Regions from separate parts of the Thalassospira permensis NBRC 106175 genome, predicted to be linked through region 1. Evidence: predicted binding sites of a transcription regulator. Region 1 holds the regulator's gene; each other region holds the start of a gene.
The links. Region 1 encodes PhoB, which activates phosphate uptake and scavenging genes when phosphate is short. Its sites were predicted from a motif close to TNTCATAAAACTGTCA; they were not measured.
Positions count from the first base shown of each region.

Region 1 (4,548 bases):
CATGAACCGCATGAATGACACGATTGACGGTGTCACGATCAAGGGCAAGGTAACGCTTGATGACCGTGATATCTATGACAAGGCAATCGACGTTGTTCAGTTGCGCGCGCGCATTGGCATGGTGTTCCAGAAACCGAACCCGTTCCCGAAGTCGATTTATGACAACGTGGCCTATGGCCCGCGTATTCACGGTCTGGTGAATTCGCGCGACGAGCTCGATGAAATCGTCATGACCTCGCTTGAACGGGCGGGTCTACTGAAAGAAGTCAAAGACCGTCTGCCGGAACCGGCAACCGGTCTTTCTGGTGGGCAGCAGCAGCGTCTTTGCATTGCACGTGCGGTTGCCGTCAGCCCCGAAGTCATCCTGATGGATGAACCGTGTTCGGCACTTGACCCGATTGCAACCGCAAAGGTCGAGGAACTGATCGACGAGCTTCGTTCGAACTACACCATTGTGATCGTGACGCACTCCATGCAGCAGGCCGCCCGCGTGTCGCAGCGCACGGCGTTTTTCCATCTCGGCAAGCTGGTCGAAGTGGGCGAAACCGATCAGATTTTCACCAATCCCAAGGACGAGCGCACCAAGGGATACATTACGGGTCGCTTCGGTTAAGTCCGGGCAGGAGTATTTTCGATGGTCGATGAGAAACATCATATCGTCAGTTCGTTTGACGAAGAACTGACCCGTCTTAACAACATCATTTCGCAGATGGGCGGGCTTGCCGAAAGTCAGCTGATTTCCGCCATTCGTGCGATCGTTAAACGGGATTCGGAACTGGCCGAGAAGGTCATTCTTTCCGATCACCGTATCGATACGCTGGAACAGGAAGTGCAGGATTTTGCCGTACGTCTTCTGGCCCTGCGTCAGCCGATGGCAGATGACCTGCGGCAGGTGGTGACCGCGCTTAAACTGTCCAACGATCTGGAACGTATAGGTGATCTGGCGAAAAACATCGCCAAGCGTGCGCAGGTTCTTAACCAGGTGCCGCCGATCCGCCCGGTTCAGGTGATCCCGAACATGGCCAAGCTGTGCCAGGAAATCATCAAGGACGTTCTGGATGCCTATATCGAGGGTGATGCGGAAAAGGCCCAGCGTGTCTGGGCGCGCGATCAGGAAGTTGACGATATGTACAATTCCCTGTTCCGTGAACTGCTGACCTATATGATGGAAGATCCGCGTAACATCACGGCATCGACCCATCTGCTGTTTATCGCCAAGAATATCGAACGTATTGGCGATCATGCGACCAACATTGCCGAAACGATCTATTACCGGATCAAGGGCGAAGACCTGCCGATGGATACTCGGCCAAAAAATGACGCGGCGAACTTTGCCGTCGTAGAACCGAATGAGTGACACTGGAGCATAGGAAGATGGACCCAACGGTTCTTATCGTCGAGGACGAAGCTGCAATCGTAACCATGTTGCGCTACAACCTCGAACGCGAGGGGATGCAGGTTGTCGAAGCCGGGGACGGTGACGAAGCGTTGAAAATTCTGGCCGAAACCCATGTCGATCTGGTCCTTCTGGACTGGATGCTGCCGGTGATGTCAGGGATCGAGGTTTGCCGCCAGATCCGCCGGAAGCCTGAAAGCCGCGATTTGCCGGTGATCATGGTTACGGCGCGTGGCGAAGAAGGCGACCGCATCCGCGGCCTTGATACCGGGGCCGATGATTATGTGACCAAGCCGTTTGCGATTGGTGAATTGCTGGCGCGTATTCGCGCACTTCTGCGTCGATCCGGTCCGGCGCAACCACAAGGGCAGTTGATCTATTCCGATATCGAAATGGATCTGGCCGCCCATCGTGTCAGTCGTAACGGCAAGGCTATCCATCTTGGCCCGACCGAATTCCGTCTGCTGCGTTATTTCCTGGAACATCCGGGGCGGGTTTTCTCGCGCGAGCAGCTTCTGAATGCGGTTTGGGGGCCGAATATCTATGTCGAAACCCGCACGGTTGATGTTCACATTCGTCGTCTGCGCAAGGCATTGAATGACGTCAAGGGAACGCGCGATGTAATCCGCACGGTTCGTGCCGCGGGTTATGCACTGGATGTCGAAGCCGCCTGATTGCGGTTATTCCGGAAGACGAAACGAAAGACCCCCATTCTTGTGATGGGGGTCTTTGTGTTTCAGGTGCTTTTCCTGGATTTTGCCGGTTTGGCAGTTTTTTGTGCCTGGTCTTCGGTTTTTTGGCGCGCGGTGCGCGGGGCAAGTTCGTTCATCAGCAGCATATCGGCACGCCGGAACTTGGCTATTTCGAGATCGATATCTTCCTGCGGGATATCGCAGGCCGCCAGAACGTGATCGGACAGGCGTAAACCGGTTTCAAGTACCTCGGGGATGGCCGCATCGGCACCACTGCGTGACAGCGGACCGATATGGGTGATGTCCTGGGCACGGGCAAAGATTTTCAGATGTGGATAATGCTGTCGCAGCAAGGCGACGGTCTTTTCGGTTGCGTGCGGGTTGCCCATGGCAACGGCGGCAATATGGGCCTGTTCGGTATGGGCGGCACGAAATGTTTCCGGTCGGGACCCATCGGCAAAATAAACCGGCAGACCTTCGGCTCGGCCACGCGAAACCTGTTGGGCATCGGATTCCAGAACGATAAACGGGATTTCCTTGGTGCGCAGCAGACGGGCCAGAACCCGGCCGACGCGCCCGCAACCAATTACCAGAACATGTTTCTGAATGCCGTCGGTTTCATCCGAAATCTCGCTTAGCTGATCGGTTTCCTTGGGATGAAGCTTCTGTTCGATGCGATGGCCGAGCGAAATCAAAGTCGGCGTCAGACCCATCGAAATCGCAACCACCGGGATCAGCATCACGGCGATGTCAATCGGAACCGCCCCGTTCTGCGATGCCAGTGCAAGCATGACGAAGGCGAATTCACCACCGGCGGCCAGGCTCATGGCGACCCGGATTGAAGATGCACGGTTAAAGCCGATCAGCAGGGACAATCCGAAAAGAACCGCTGCCTTTATGACCAGAAGCCCGATCAGCCACAAAATGATCGTTCCGGCCTGACCGATGACCACATTGGCATTGACCGACATTCCCACAGACATGAAGAACAGCGACAGGAAAACACCGCGAAATGGCGAAATGTCGGCTTCGATCTGATGGCGGAATTCGGTCTCGGCCAACATTACCCCGGCGATAAAGGCACCAAGCGCCATTGAAAGGCCCGCGGCTTCGGTCAATGTGCTGGCAGCCAGAACGACAAACAGGGTCCCGATTGCAAAAAGTTCCGGGTTTTTAAGAGCCGCAATATACCGAAAGAGTCGCGGCAGCAGATAACGACCGGTCAGCAACAATACAGCAACCGCCCCCACACCGCTTAGTGCGCTGATCCAGGGGCTGGTTTCGCTCCCGGCATTGCCAGCGGCCTGCACCATGATCAGGAAGGGACCAACCGCAACGTCCTGCAACAGCAGGATGGCAAGGGCTGCACGCCCGAAACGTGTGTGCAACTGGCGCTCATCGGAAAGCTGTTTAAGGATAATGGCTGTTGATGACAGGGCCAGTGCCCCGGCAATTACGATAGAGGCGGGCATATCGTAATTAATCAGCAGCAATACACCGAACATCACGGCCATCGTGACGCCGATCTGCAGGAAACCAAGGGTCGCGAACCGGCCCCCAATCACGCGCAAGCGTTCGCGCGACAATTCAAGACCGATCATGAACAGCAGAAAGACAATGCCAAGCTCGGCGACGGTTGAAATGTCTTCGCGGTCACTGATCAGGCCAAAACCGAAAGGGCCGATGCAAAAGCCGCCGATCAGGAAACCGATGATCGAGTTCGCACGTAATTTCTGTGCCAGCGGGACGGCAATCACCGCGGCGGTCAGGACAAGGAACAGCTCGAAAAGAACGCTGTGTGACATGATGGATTATGCGTCCGGCGCAGATAGGCGTGTAAAGGAAGTCGTTCAAATCAGGATAGCGGAAATACCCCTATGATTTCTATGGAAATTTCGCGTATGAGAGGGCATCTGTGATGGATGACACGTCTTAAGAGCAGGCGACCGCGACGATTGCTTTCGGTATGCGTGCCAGTGTGGGAACCGCATCACACCGATGTGACGAATGGTATTACGACGGGACGACGCAGCTTGCTATTCTGCGTTCGCAATGCCATGTTCCGCTGGCCCGTAAAAGGGCATGAAACAATCAGAAATTTCCCCAAACGAGCAGGCCGGAATTGGAACAGTTCATCCCCTATTTGCAGATTATCGGTGGTCTTGTGCTTTTGACTGCCGGTGGTGAGTTCATTGTTCGCGGTGCTGTCGGTCTGGCGCTGTTGATGGGGGTTTCCAAGATCATTGTTGGTTTGACCGTGGTTGCCGCGGGGACGTCGGCCCCCGAATTTGTCGTGTCGCTGAATGCGGCGCTTGCCGGGTCGGGCGACATCGCGATGGGGAACGTGGTTGGTTCTAACATTGCCAATATTCTTTTGATCCTCGGCGCAACAGCGATTCTAAAACCGATTACGGCATCGCGGACCATGGTTGTACGCGATGGCGGCACCATGCTGCTGGG
Region 1 is NZ_AUNC01000001.1:115,777-120,324, forward strand. It holds gene pstB (phosphate ABC transporter ATP-binding protein PstB) at 1-613, shown strand, start outside; gene phoU (phosphate signaling complex protein PhoU) at 635-1,357, shown strand; gene phoB (phosphate regulon transcriptional regulator PhoB) at 1,375-2,070, shown strand; gene SMB34_RS00425 (cation:proton antiporter domain-containing protein) at 2,133-3,893, opposite strand; gene SMB34_RS00430 (calcium/sodium antiporter) at 4,211-4,548, shown strand, end outside.

Region 2 (4,548 bases), on a different contig from region 1:
GCCGTGCCCGATGCAATCGCAATACGCGTATCGGCAACGATCAACGACAGAACAACCGCAATCGCAAACCCGGCCAGCACGACAAGGCGTGCCGCCGCTGCCCCGCGTGCGCGGTTGGTCAGATCGGTCACCAGAAACGCCACCGGATAGGTAAACGCCCCATAAGTCAGCCAATCGGCCAAAACGCCCGGCAGCGGATATTCAACCAGAATGTTCGATGCAACAACCGTCACGGCCATTGCCAGAACGCCAATAATGATGGCTTTCATCGTTTTTCCTTAACCAAAATCCTGACCAAAAGCAGAACGCACGCATAGGAAATCTCGCGGCCCACTTTGATTGGGCGACGATTCGGCACGGGTTTTATCCAAATTATGGTTGGGGTAATTACGCTTGCAGGCCCCAGGCGTCAAGGAAAAACGGCGGTCAGACAAAGCCTGACCGCCGCTGCAGATCGCCACAAGCTGCTCCGGGGAAAAGGAGGAGCACCGTGCCGCGAAACGTCAATTCTGCGCCTAATTCCGACGGAATTAAAGCATGATCCCGCGAATGGTGAAAAACAGCAACGCGCCAAGGAACGCCCCGGCCGGAACCGTGATCACCCACGCGGTCGCAATCGTCACCGCATACCGACGCCGCACCAGCAACCGCTTGCGCAGTTTCTTCTCGGCCTTTTCGGCCTGTGCCGGGTCAAGCTGGCGCAGGGCTTCGATATGCTGTTTCTGTTCGTCACTTTCCTGTTCCGCACCGACCAGCATCGGCGCACTATCCATCCGGCGACGATGGCTTAGCGTTTCACGCAGAAACCCGACCCCAAACACCGCACCGACCGCAATATGGGTCGAACTGACCGGAAGACCCAGCGCGGATGCCACAATCACCGTCAATGCCGCCGACAGCGCCACGGTATAGGCCCGGATCGGATCAAGCTTGGTGATTTTCGATCCGACCGTCTTGATCAGTTTCGGCCCGAACAGGATCAGACCGGCAGAAATACCAATCGCCCCAATCACCATCACCCAGATCGGGATCGGGGCCGATGTCACGATCTCGCCGCTATCAACACCCGAAACGATGGCGGCCAACGGTCCAATGGCATTCGCCACATCGTTTGATCCATGCGCGAATGACAGAAGGGCTGCGGACACGACCAGCGGAATGCGAAACAGCGATGCGATTTCCTTGCGCCGCCCGGTCATGTTACGCGACGCATGCAGCACGGCCTTGCGGGTCGGCAACAGGGTGACGAAAAAGGCTGCGATACCGATAACAATGACCTGCCACGTATCAGCAGCCCAGATCTTTTTGATCCCCTTCATCATCAGATACATGGTGAAGGCCGATACCATCACACCGACCAAAATCGGCACCCATTTGCGAGCCGCTTCGACGCAATTTTCGGTATACAGAATCTTGAACTTGATAAAGGCAAGGAACGCGGCTGCGATCACGCCACCCAGAACCGGTGAAATCACCCAACTTGCGGCAATCGTGCCCATGGTCGGCCAATTGACCGCGCCAATGCCGACGGCTGCCATCCCCGCCCCCATCACACCGCCAACGATGGAATGGGTGGTCGATACCGGCGCGCCCAGCCATGTAGCAAGGTTAAGCCAAAGGGCAGCCGCCAGAAGGGCCGCCATCATCGCCCAGACAAAGGTCTGTGCATCGGGCATCTGGGTCGGGTCGATAATGCCGTTCTTGATCGTGCCGACAACATCGCCACCGGCGATAATCGCCCCGGCTGCTTCAAACACGGCTGCAATCAAAAGGGCGCCAACCATGGTCAGCGCCTTTGAACCAACCGCCGGACCAACATTGTTGGCCACGTCATTTGCACCGATATTCAGTGCCATGTAACCGCCGATCACCGCAGCGGCGATCAGAAATCCGCTTTGCGGCAGGCCGCCCATGTGAAAGGCGACAAAGGCGCTGCACGCCAAAAGAAAGACAAGCGCAAGTCCGAGCTTCGCACTCAGGGAGGCAGTCTCTCCGGCACCCGCATCCATGCGGCGCTGCCATTTGAGATCCTTATCCAGAGCGGTTTTCTTTGCGACCATGATCAACCGTTACTTAAAAAGGGAATCGACGCGCGGATCATGTCGAAGCAAACCCGGTTTGTTAAGGTTTTTTTGCCTTTTTATGACAGCCATGTCCCGACCGCATCCCGCCAATAGCAAAACGGCCCCGCACTGCAGGGCCGTTTTACGTTTGGAACAGTTGTGAAAAGCTATCGACCGAACTGGTTCAGAAGCCCTTTCAGAACATCCTTGGCCGCATCCTTGGCCGCATCCTTGCCCGAACTTCCCGATCCGTTATCGGATGAACCACTCCCGCCCAGTGCCTTATCAAGGATATTATCCAGAACCTTGATCGCGACCTTGTCCATGCGGCCGGTAATCGCCGGGTTGCTGATATTGCCCTTGGCGTAAACACTAAATGGCGGCAATTCTTCGATTTTCTCGGAAAAATCGAAATCGGCCTGTGTATCCATCTGCCATTTCGGCAGATCAAGGGTCGCATCGGCATCCGCCGTCCCCACACGCGATGTCGCTTCCACACGGGTGGTTTTGGCAATCCCGTTGGTGATGGCAATGTCGGCTTCAAGGGTCTGAACCAGATCGTTGTTACCGACCCCTTCAACCACCATCGCCTGCGGGCCCTGCTGCAACAATGCCTGGATGTTCAGCTTCGGATCAGCAGACCGTTTATCGGCATTGCTGAACCGGACATTATTCAGAACAAGGTTCGCCGTGCCATTCAACGCACTGACCAGCTTGCGCGATGTATTGCCCGATGCATTCACATCGAACCTGGTCGCCGCCCCGCCGATCACCATGTCATTGGCAACCCGGATCGGGGCCAGTTTGGCGATATCGGCACCATCAAGATTGCCTTTAAGGGCCAGCTTCGGCGTATCGGAATTACGCGCATCAAACGTGCCATCAATCGACAGATCACCATCGCCCAGAAGGCCGGTGAATTTCTGAATGGTCAGAAGCCCGGTCACGAGTGTCGCCTTAAGGTCCGGCTTCACAAGGCTGTAGGTATCGAAATCAAGCTGATCAAGTGCGACCGTGATATCGGCATCAATCGACCGCAGGGCCGACACATCAATCACCGTATCATCCCACGGCGTGCCGTCACGGGCATCAACAGTCGTAACCTTCATCGTGGTCGGCATATTGAAAGCCGCCCGGCGCGCACCGCTACCGCCTTCGGGCATCAGTCCGGCCCGTTTTGCCGCAGGCACGAACGGATCAACATTCAATACCCCGCCCGACAGGGCCACGGCCAGTTTCGGCTGCGCCCCGGTGGCGTCGAAATCAACGTCACCCCTGGTTTCAAACGGACCGATCCCGAACTTCGCGATATCAAGCGCGATATTCTTGGCATTGCCCTTGACCGTGCTGTCCAGAACCAGACGCCCCAGATTGCCCGACGGCTCATAGGTCGGTGCCAGCAACGGCAACACACGGTTCAGGCTTGATGCCTGCATCGCAAGTTTGCCATCGATGCCCGGTGTTGCCCCGAACAGGTCGCTCAGCACCCCGTTCAATGCCACCTGCATCAACGGGTTGGATACATCAAGATCAAGGTTCGGGCCGGTCACCGGGCCATTCAGCCCGATATTGGCCTGAATGCTTTTATATTCGCTGGCCGGTGCCGGAAGCGTCATACCCGTCAGCTTCGCCAACGGCACCAGCGTTTTGGCCGTGACTTTAAGCTTGATCCCCTCGAATGCCGGAACAGCCACATCGCCACGGAACACACCGCTGGCACTTGCCGAAAGCCCGGCCGCATCGGCCACTGCAAAATTGTTCAGCGTGATCTGCGAACCGCTCAGGCTGCCATCAATCGAAATGCCCTTGATCGACACACCCGATGAAATGATTTCATCAGCCGCCAACCGATAATTGGCCGCAACACCATCAAGCGGCGCCAGCGCATCCTTGATCATCCTGACCATGGCATCACCGCCCGCCGCGGGTCCCGACGACGGGGCCGCATCCGAACCGTTCGCTGCCGTGCCGGAATCCGTTGTTGCGGAATCGTTGCCCGCTGGGCTTGCCGCATCGCCATTTCCGGCGGCTGGTGCTGCCGAAACATACTGATCCAGATTGATACGATCAAGCTTAAGACCAATACCAAGTGCCGGAAGCCCCTCGCCGCTCAGATTGGCGACGATGGCACCGCGAATGGCCGTATCATCAATCCGCATATCCAGATCGGAAATATCAAGCTTGTCAGGTGTTCCCTTGACCCCACCGGTCAACGAGAAACGACGCAACCGGTCCGCCCGGATGCCATTAACATCCACCCCAAGCCAGCGCGCAACCGCGCGAATGTTTTCCGATGCCATCTCATAGGAAAGGGCCGCACTCGGCTTCGGACCTTCGCCCGAAATGCTGCCAAACACCGAGAAATCCGTCCCCCCCGGCAAACCGGCGGAAACTTCGTTCAATGTGATCTTGCTGTTGGCAATCGCGGCATTGATCCGCGCATTATGCACCGGCGTCTGGTTATAGATCAGGGTTTCAACTTCGA
Region 2 is NZ_AUNC01000056.1:112,492-117,039, reverse strand. It holds gene SMB34_RS18260 (queuosine precursor transporter) at 1-269, opposite strand, end outside; gene SMB34_RS18255 (inorganic phosphate transporter) at 531-2,060, opposite strand; gene SMB34_RS18250 (AsmA family protein) at 2,231-4,548, opposite strand, start outside.
Region 2: a site for PhoB is predicted at 2,133-2,148, ahead of SMB34_RS18255 (inorganic phosphate transporter). Genes of this name have one in related genera too.

Region 3 (4,548 bases), on a different contig from region 1:
GATTGACGATCCCGACATCACGCCCGAACAGGCCGCGCAAAAGATCATGGATGGCAGGCCGGTCTGGATGGGGTATCTGCTGGCACTGCGTAACGCGATGGTCCGGCCACTGGGCCTTAAAACCGCGCCCGAACCGGACGCCGATGTCATCGGCCTTTTCCCGGTGATCGAGCGCGGGGACGATTTCATCGTGCTGGGCATGGATGACCGGCATCTGGATTTTCGTTTGACGGTAGAGGTCGAAAAATTCCAGTGCGGGCAGACGGTGATCCGGTCCAGCACCCTGATCCGGCGGCACAATATGCTGGGTCGGATGTATCTTGGCACCATCATGCCGTTTCATAAGGCGATCGTGCCCGCGATGCTGAACGGTGCATTCGCATCCCGATAGGCGGATCAAGAACGGGCCGGTCAAAACCGGCCCGCATCATCCCATCACATCAGATCATATCGCGTGCGCGGACCAGTTCATCGAACTTCGCCCCGTCAAGGAAGCCGAGCGCAATGGTTGCTTCCTTGAGGCTGCTGCGATCCTTGTGCGCCTTTTTGGCGACGGCGGCGGCATTGTCATAGCCGATATGGGGTGCAAGGGCGGTCACCAGCATCAGGCTTTGTTCGACATAGTGATCGATTTTTTCCTGATCGGCTTCAAGGCCGACAACGCAGTTATCGGCAAAGCTGACCGAGGCATCGGCGATCAGGCGGATCGATTGCAGCAGGTTATAAATGATCACCGGTTTGAACACGTTCAGATCCAGATGACCGTTTGAACCGCCGACCGTGACCGCAACATGGTTGCCGATCACCTGAGCACAAACCATGGTCAGGGCTTCGGCCTGGGTCGGGTTGACCTTGCCCGGCATGATCGATGATCCCGGCTCGTTCGCGGGCAGAACCAGTTCACCAAGCCCGCAACGCGGCCCGGAACCCAGCAGACGGATATCATTGCCGATCTTCATCAGCGACGTCGCCAGAACGTTCAGCACACCCGACATCTCGACACAGGCATCGTGGGCGGCAAGGGCTTCGAATTTGTTGGCCGCCGTTTCGAATTTCAGGCCGGTGATATCGGATACCTGTTTGGCAAATTCGACGTCAAAGCCCTTTGGCGCGTTAAGGCCGGTGCCAAGGGCCGTCCCGCCCTGTGCCAGTTTGCGAAGCCGGACCAGCGCATCATCAATGCGATCAAGGCCAAGCGCGATCTGGGCGGCATAGCCCGAAAATTCCTGCCCCAAAGTCAGGGGCACCGCATCCTGCATATGGGTGCGGCCGATTTTGACGATATCGGCAAAGGCTTCGACCTTGGCATCCAGCGCACTTCGAAGATGGGCCAGGGCCGGTTTCAGGTTTTCTTCGATCTCGACCACAGCCGCGATATGCATGGCGGCGGGGAAGCTGTCATTGGACGACTGCCCGCGATTGACATGATCGTTGGGATGAACCGGATCACGTTTTCCCATCGGCCTGCCAAGGATTTCGCACGCACGGTTGGCGATGACCTCGTTGGCATTCATGTTGGTCTGCGTACCACTGCCGGTCTGCCAGACGACAAGCGGGAAGTGATCAAGAAGCTTGCCATCGGCGACTTCGCGCGCGGCGGCCTCGATTGCCTCGGCAAGGTTGGCATCCAGATTGCCAAGGGCAGCATTGGCGCGTGCGGCGGCCAGTTTCTGGATCCCGAACGCCCGGATCAGGGCATCGGGCATCCGTTCGCCGCCAATGCGGAAGTTCTGTTTGGATCGCTGGGTCTGCGCCCCCCAATACCGGTCCGCAGGCACATCGATGCTGCCCATGGTGTCCTGTTCGGTGCGGGTGGTCACTGGATTGGTCACGATAGAAATCCTCCGTGTCAGAAAACATACTGACCGGGGCGGGAACCCGGCTGGCAATTATCTTTTGCCGTTCCCGAATATGGGCGCAAATGATCGTTCGCGCAAAGTCACTATGTTGAAAAAATGCAGTTTTATCGTCAGCGATAAAATATCAGCCGGCGATTGCCCCCTGATCTGCGGAAACATTGTCCTGCCATGCGACAATCTGAACGCCGATGCGATCAAGATGGGATAGCAGTTTTTCAGGCGGCAAACGATCGGTGATCACCCCGGTCAGGGCTTCGAGCGGTGCGATGTTTTCAAGGTAACGCTGATCGAATTTGGTGTGATCGACCATCAGCCAGGTTTCATCGGACCGTTCCATCATGGCGCGCTTGACCGCAACCGCGCGACGGTTAACGTCACTGAACCCCTGCCATGCAACACCCGATGCCCCGATAAAGGCCTTGTTGGCGTGGAAACGGCGCAGGAATTCGACGGTATCATTGCCGTAAACCGCATTTTCACGTGGATCGAACTGCCCCGGGCACATGATGACGTCATCAATCACCGCCTGTTCGCCCATGCCATGCACCACCGCATAGCAATTGGTCAGAACCGTGCGCCGCAATGCGCCGGGATTCTGGGCCATATAGGGGGCAAGCTGACTGACGGTGGAACCGGCATCGATCATGATCACGTCACCCGGCCGGATTATGGTTCCGGCCATGATGCCGATCCGTTCGAACCCGGCAACCGCGGTCATCTGGCGTTGGGCCAGATCGGGTTGATGGCCCATCGGTTGTGCCGATGCGCCGCCAAATTCGCGCTTGATCAGGCCATTTTCGCTGAGCGCATCAAGATCACGGCGAATTGTTTCAGTTGCCACATCGAATCGCTCCGCCAATGTGGCAACTCTCACATGCGGATGGATTTGCAGCTCCTGAAGAATGCGCTGCTGACGTTCTTTTTTTCCGATACGCAAAGACGCTCTCTCCCCTGAATACCTTTGATCACACCTCATTCCGGCAAGGTTAGCAGCAATCTTTGTAACCATTTGTTACAGTTTTGTGTTGCTTTTCCAACTTTTTGACCTTCTATAATGTTGATAAAAGCAACAATAAAACCAACAAAACCACATTAAAAATGGCGCTTTACCAGCGTTTACAGGGAAGAAAGGTTCGACCACATGTTTTCACATGCGAAAAAAACAGACTTTTTGAAAGTTTCTACGGTACTTGCCGCCATCGGCATGATGAGCTTTGGCAGCACCCAGGCATATGCGGCCGATGATTGCATCGCACGCGGCGATCTTGACCAGATGTATTGCGATATGGATGGCGATCTGGTCGCCGATGCACCGGCTGCCGATCAGCAGGTTGACCCGGACACCCTCGTATTTGCCTATACCCCGGTCGAAGACCCGGCGGTTTACGCCGATATCTGGGAGCCGTTCCTTGAACATCTTGAAAAAGTAACCGGCAAGGATGTCCATTTCTTTGCGGTTCAGTCGAATTCCGCCGAAGTCGAAGCCATGCGCAGCGGCCGTCTGCATGTTGCCGGTTTCTCGACCGGGCCGACCCCGTTTGCGGTCAACCTTGCCGGTGCGGTTCCGTTTGCCCTGATGGGGGCGGATGATGGCCGTTTTGGTTATACCTTGCAGCTTTATACCCGGGTTGACAGCGGCATCAATTCGCTTGCCGATCTTAAGGGCAAACGTGTTGCGCACACCTCCCCGACCTCGAACTCGGGCAACCTGGCACCGCGCGCTCTTCTGCCCGGTCAGGGCATCGTCCCGGAACAGGATTACGAAGTCGTCTATTCCGGTTCGCACGACCAGTCGATGCTGGGCGTTGTCGCCGGTGACTATGACGCCGCCCCGGTCGCATCCGAAGTGGTTGAACGTATGGCCCAGCGTGATCTGTACGATCCGGCTGACGTCAAAATCCTTTATGAAAGCAAGCCGTTCCCGACCACTTCGTTCAACTATGCCTATAACCTGAAGCCCGAACTGATCGAAAAGATCAAGGAAGCCTTCTTTACCTTCGACATGAAGGGCACGGCACTTGGCGAAGAATTCAAGGGTGTCACCAAATTCGTACCGGTCACCTATCAGAAAGACTGGGACGTCATTCGTGAAATCCAGGCTGCCAACGGTGTGAAATACACCCCGGACAACCTGAAGTAATCCCTTTTTTCAAACTGCTGCTGCCGGGATCGATTTTCGGTCCCGGTAGTCTTTTTTCAAGGTATCGTGATGCTGCGTATCAAAGATCTGGTCAAACGCTATGGCAAGGATGAGGCCGTTCTCAAGGACCTGAACCTTGAAGTTCCGGGCGAAAGCGTCGTTGCCATCATTGGGGCATCGGGCGCTGGTAAAAGCACGCTTTTGCGCTGTATTAACCGTCTGGTCGAACCGACATCGGGCTCGATTGACCTTAACGGCACCGAACTGACGACTTTGTCGGGTGGCGAGTTGCGTCTGGCGCGTCGTCGTATCGGCATGATTTTTCAGGGTTTCAACCTGATCAACCGTTTGACGGTGATGGAAAATGTTCTGTCGGGACGGTTGGGATATGTCCCGACCTGGCGCGCCATGACGCGCAATTTCCCCCAAAGCGACATTGATCGTGCGTTTCAATTGATGGAACGTGTCGGCATTGCCCATTATGCCAACAAACGCGCCGATGAATTATCGGGTGGCGAACGCCAGCGCGTCGGCGTCGTTCGTGCCTTG
Region 3 is NZ_AUNC01000032.1:6,247-10,794, forward strand. It holds gene SMB34_RS14685 (DUF2867 domain-containing protein) at 1-391, shown strand, start outside; gene fumC (class II fumarate hydratase) at 441-1,832, opposite strand; gene SMB34_RS14695 (DeoR/GlpR family DNA-binding transcription regulator) at 1,984-2,835, opposite strand; gene phnD (phosphate/phosphite/phosphonate ABC transporter substrate-binding protein) at 3,031-3,999, shown strand; gene phnC (phosphonate ABC transporter ATP-binding protein) at 4,069-4,548, shown strand, end outside.
Region 3: a site for PhoB is predicted at 2,872-2,887, ahead of phnD (phosphate/phosphite/phosphonate ABC transporter substrate-binding protein). Genes of this name have one in related genera too.

Region 4 (4,548 bases), on a different contig from region 1:
AGTCAAAATGGGTCATTAATCATCGGGGCTCCGTCTGTCGGGGCCGTCGAAGGCGACCTGTCTGCGGCGGCGATCCGGCCCGAAATAGGTGCCGGTATTGACGAAATGCCGCGGACGGGTGATGACCGATACCAGTCTGCTATAAAGTGCCTTGGCATTGAACGGTTTGGCAAGAAATTCCGTGATGCCGAGGTCACGCGCAGTGGTGACGTATCGCTGCTCCGAATGTGCTGTCAACATGATTACCGGAATGAACCGGTTGGGCGAATTGACCGAATTCCTGAGAACATCAAGGAATTCAAGGCCATCCATCCCGCGCAGACGCCATTCGGTGACGATGATATCAATCTGCTGGGTCCGGAGAACATCGAACGCATCGTTCGGGGAGCGGACACGCTGTACGGCTGTCGCACCAAGATACGAAAGTGTATCGAAAACTACCTGGGCCGAAATCTTGTCGCCATCGACGACCAGAAAACTGATTTTACTGAAATCGATCTTTGCGCTCATTCGGCCTTTTATCCTGTGCGTCGTCACGGTCCCGGTCCTTGTTCTGGTCAGGGCCTTTTTTTGCGTGATGATCGTACTAGCGTGATCCTAATTGCTTATACCTTTGTCTGATTAGCAGCAAGGCTAAAGCGGCGTTTTGTCAGCTTGGAATTCTGACAAATACTGACGCCTAACCTTGTGCAGATATTGAACAAACGACGTTTACGTTCTTTTTGTTCATGCTCATGATCCCACAGATCACCCTATATTGGGCGGGTCTGCAAAATTAAAAGGGCAAGATCAGGAATGATCGGGAACGGTGTCGGGCAGGGGTTCGGTTGTGCCTTCTTCGTCAATGACCTGAACGGCCACGCCCGCCTCGCCAAACATTTCGGTCGAGATGGTCATGTCCTGCTGCCAGCGTTCGAGAAAATCGGGGGTCAGTTTGCTTTTATCGACAAATACTTCGGCGATGCCGGCCTGAATGATGGCGCGCGCGCAGTCGCAGCAGGGGAAATGGGTGACATAAAGCGCGCAGCCATCAAGCGATGTGCCGGTGTAGCTGGCATTATAGATCGCATTGCGTTCGGCATGTTCGGTATAGGCGTATTTTTCCGGGCGTTGATGGCGGCTTTCGACATTGTCATCGACACCGCGGGGAAACCCGTTATAGCCAACGGCGCGAATTTCTTTTTTCGGGCCAATGACAACCGCGCCGACCTGGGTGCTACGGTCTTTTGACCATTCGGCAATATGGGATGCCAGTCCCAGGAAGCGATGATGCCATTTGCTCATTTGTCCGATCCCCGATGTGTTCGCGCACGGTTGTAAATATGCGGTTATCAAAAGCGATTGCCGGGCAGGGCCGCCTGCCAGCAATTGATTGCTGCACTGCTTCTTTAAAGGAGTGCCTGCTTGTAATTGTCCAGAGAAAAATCACATTTTTGTAAAGGCATTTAGCGAAAAGTCCCTGTTCAAACAGGGCTTGATTGACTATTAAGGGGGTACCCCCAGAGAAAAATCAGGACGTCTCGACGCCTCGCCGGGAAGCTATGGCCGAAGCGGAGAGACCCAATGGAAACCAAAAAACAAGAGGTAAGAGCCGATGCGCCGACAACGTAAGGCGAAGATCATCGCAACCCTGGGGCCAGCGAGCTCTCATCCGGAAACTCTGGAAAAGATCGTAAGGGCGGGTGTTGATGTGTTCCGGCTGAATTTCTCGCATGGTGAACATGCAGAGCATCAGGCGCGTTTTGAAACAATCCGTGAAGTCGAGGCCAAGCTTGGCCGTCCGATTGGCGTGCTGATGGATTTGCAGGGACCAAAGATCCGCTGCGGTACCTTTGCCGACGAAAAGATCGAACTTGAAGCCGGTGCGACCTTCCATTTCGATATGGACAAGAAACCAGGGGATAAAACCCGCGTTTCATTGCCCCATCCCGAAGTTTTTGCAGCACTCAAGCCCGGTGCGAACCTGTTGCTTGACGATGGCAAGCTGCGCATGCGGGTGGAAAAATGCGATAGCAAATCAGCCGAGTGCACCGTTATTACCGGAGGGCCGCTGTCGAACCGCAAGGGCGTTAACCTGCCCGACGTGATGCTGCCGATGTCGCCCCTGACCGACAAGGATCGTATTGATCTGGATTACGGTCTTGAGATGGGCGTTGATTTCGTCGCACTTTCATTCGTCCAGCGTCCCGAAGACGTTGCCGAGGCGCGCAAGATCATCAATGGTCGTGCGGCAATCGTTTCCAAACTGGAAAAGCCGCAGGCGATTGAGCATCTTGATGAAATCGTGGCACTTTCGGACATCATCATGGTCGCACGTGGCGATCTGGGTGTTGAATGCCCGCCTGAAGATGTTCCGATCCTGCAGAAACGCATCATCAAGGCGTGCCGCGAAGCTGGCAAGCCGGTGATTGTTGCGACCCAGATGCTGGATTCGATGGTCAGCAACCCGGCCCCGACCCGTGCCGAAGCATCCGACGTTGCGACCGCCATTTATGACGGTGCCGATGCGGTGATGCTGTCAGCCGAAAGTGCGGTGGGCAAATATCCGATCGAAACCGTCAGCATCATGGACCGGATCATGATCCGGGTGGAGCAGGACGAACTTTATTATCGTCTGCGCGATGCCAACCGTCCGGATCCCGAGCATAATGCGCCGGATGCGATCAGTGCTGCGGCCCGTCAGGTTGCCGGAACGATTGGTGCCAAGGCGGTCGTGACCTATACCACGTCGGGTTCAACGTCGCTTCGTGCGGCGCGTGAACGCCCGGAAGTTCCCATCCTTGGACTGACGCCGAAAATCCAGACGGCACGCCGGATGACGTTGTGCTGGGGCGTGCATGCGGTCTTTACCCGTGATGCGACCAACTTTGCCGAGATGGTCGGCATTGCCTGCGAGGTGGCCAAACGTGAAGAGTTTGCTGCGGCTGGGGATTCGCTGGTGATTACCGCAGGTGTCCCGTTTGGGACCCCAGGGGCGACCAATATCCTGCGCATTGCGTGGTTGTCCGCGAAAAACTGATCAGACTATTGCGTGACGAAACGAGACGGGCGGCAACAAGCCGCCCGTTTTTTTGTGCGAGAGTTTCGCGATGTTTGAAATACCGGCCATACCGCCGGATAGTGGTTTGTATTGTTAATGTTTTTTTGAGTGTTTGCCGTGATAGTCAAAGTGTTCTGACCTGTATCCTTGGTATTTCCGAGAAACGGTCATGACCATGAGTTTAAAAGGTTTTTGGCTCTTGTATTGTTGTTTGGGGTGGATTGCTTTGCTATAAGCGATCCAAGGCCAGATAAAAAATGTTGGCGTTGCAAGGGGTTGACGCCGATTTGCCGAAAGGCAGGGGACAGGGGAATTACTGCGATAATGCTGAACTGGATGTTCAATCGGCAGAAATCGAAGGATGACGGCGCGCTTGACGACAAGTCGGCGGCGAAACTTCGTGATCTGGCGGAAACGGTCCGGAGCATCGCGCCAGACGAGTTTGGCGCGGCCGAACAGGCAAATTCGCGTGCCCCCCGTATCCCGCGTAAAAAAGATTCCGATGGTCAACTGGCGCAAAGTGGCCTTGATTATGCCGCGCGCCTGTCGGCCGACCTTGCCGATGATGACGAAGATGAAGACGGCCAGCCGGATTTTGACAGCGACGTCCGCATGGATGTTGCGCGCCGCCTGCGCCGTCATCTGAATGATCTTAGCCCGTCCGAACGCCTTGATATGGTCGAGGAATTCGTAACGGCGATCGGCAATATGGCCGATTGTTATCGCCCGCAGGTCATTGCCCTGATTGAGCAGGAACTGAGCCATACACCTTATATGACACGCCAGGCCGCGATGCGTTTGCGTCAGGATATTGCGGCGATTGGCCGGGTGTCGCTTGGCGAATATGTCGAACTTTTAAGCGATGCCGATTTCCTTGATATTCTGCGTGGGCGTGGCGAGTTTGTGCAAACAGCCGCCGAGAAGCTGGAAGCCGAACAGGAGGCCGCGGCACAGGCACGTCTGGCACGGGATCGTTGGGAAAAGGAAAAGGGCGGGTTGCTTAACCGGTTGCTGTCATCGGATGACGCGCCGCGCAATGTGGTGGCCCTGACCCCGAAATTCGGCAGCAGGAAAGAAGCCGCCAGCAAGACGCCACATGATGAAATGGCGGATGGTCGCAACAAGATTTCCCGTCAGGCGCAGCGCCGTGTGGCGCATTTCATTCTGGCATCGTTGTTCGACACGCTGGTCGAACGCGGTCGCATGCGGGCCGAAGTGGCACGGGCCATGCGCCAATCAGTGCGCCAGCGTATTGAAAAAGCAAAGTTCGAGAGTCGCATTGTAAGCCGCACGGCACCGGTTCCGGTGGAACATGAGTTTGACGATGTGATGCATGACGATGCGGGCGAGCAGGGCGGACCGGTCGAGCCGGTCACCATCGATCATTACATTCTTGATGCTTTGTCGCGTAACGAAGACGCGCTGGTGGTTCAGAGCCTTGCGCATTATGCGCAGATGCCTGCTGCAATCGTTTCCAAAATCCTTGATTCGGGAAGTGCGCGCGCCAT
Region 4 is NZ_AUNC01000004.1:89,398-93,945, reverse strand. It holds gene SMB34_RS03880 (hypothetical protein) at 1-16, opposite strand, end outside; gene SMB34_RS03875 (response regulator) at 16-510, opposite strand; gene SMB34_RS03870 (deoxycytidylate deaminase) at 790-1,284, opposite strand; gene pyk (pyruvate kinase) at 1,595-3,019, shown strand; gene SMB34_RS03860 (DUF2336 domain-containing protein) at 3,365-4,548, shown strand, end outside.
Region 4: a site for PhoB is predicted at 1,426-1,441, ahead of SMB34_RS03870 (deoxycytidylate deaminase). Genes of this name have one in related genera too.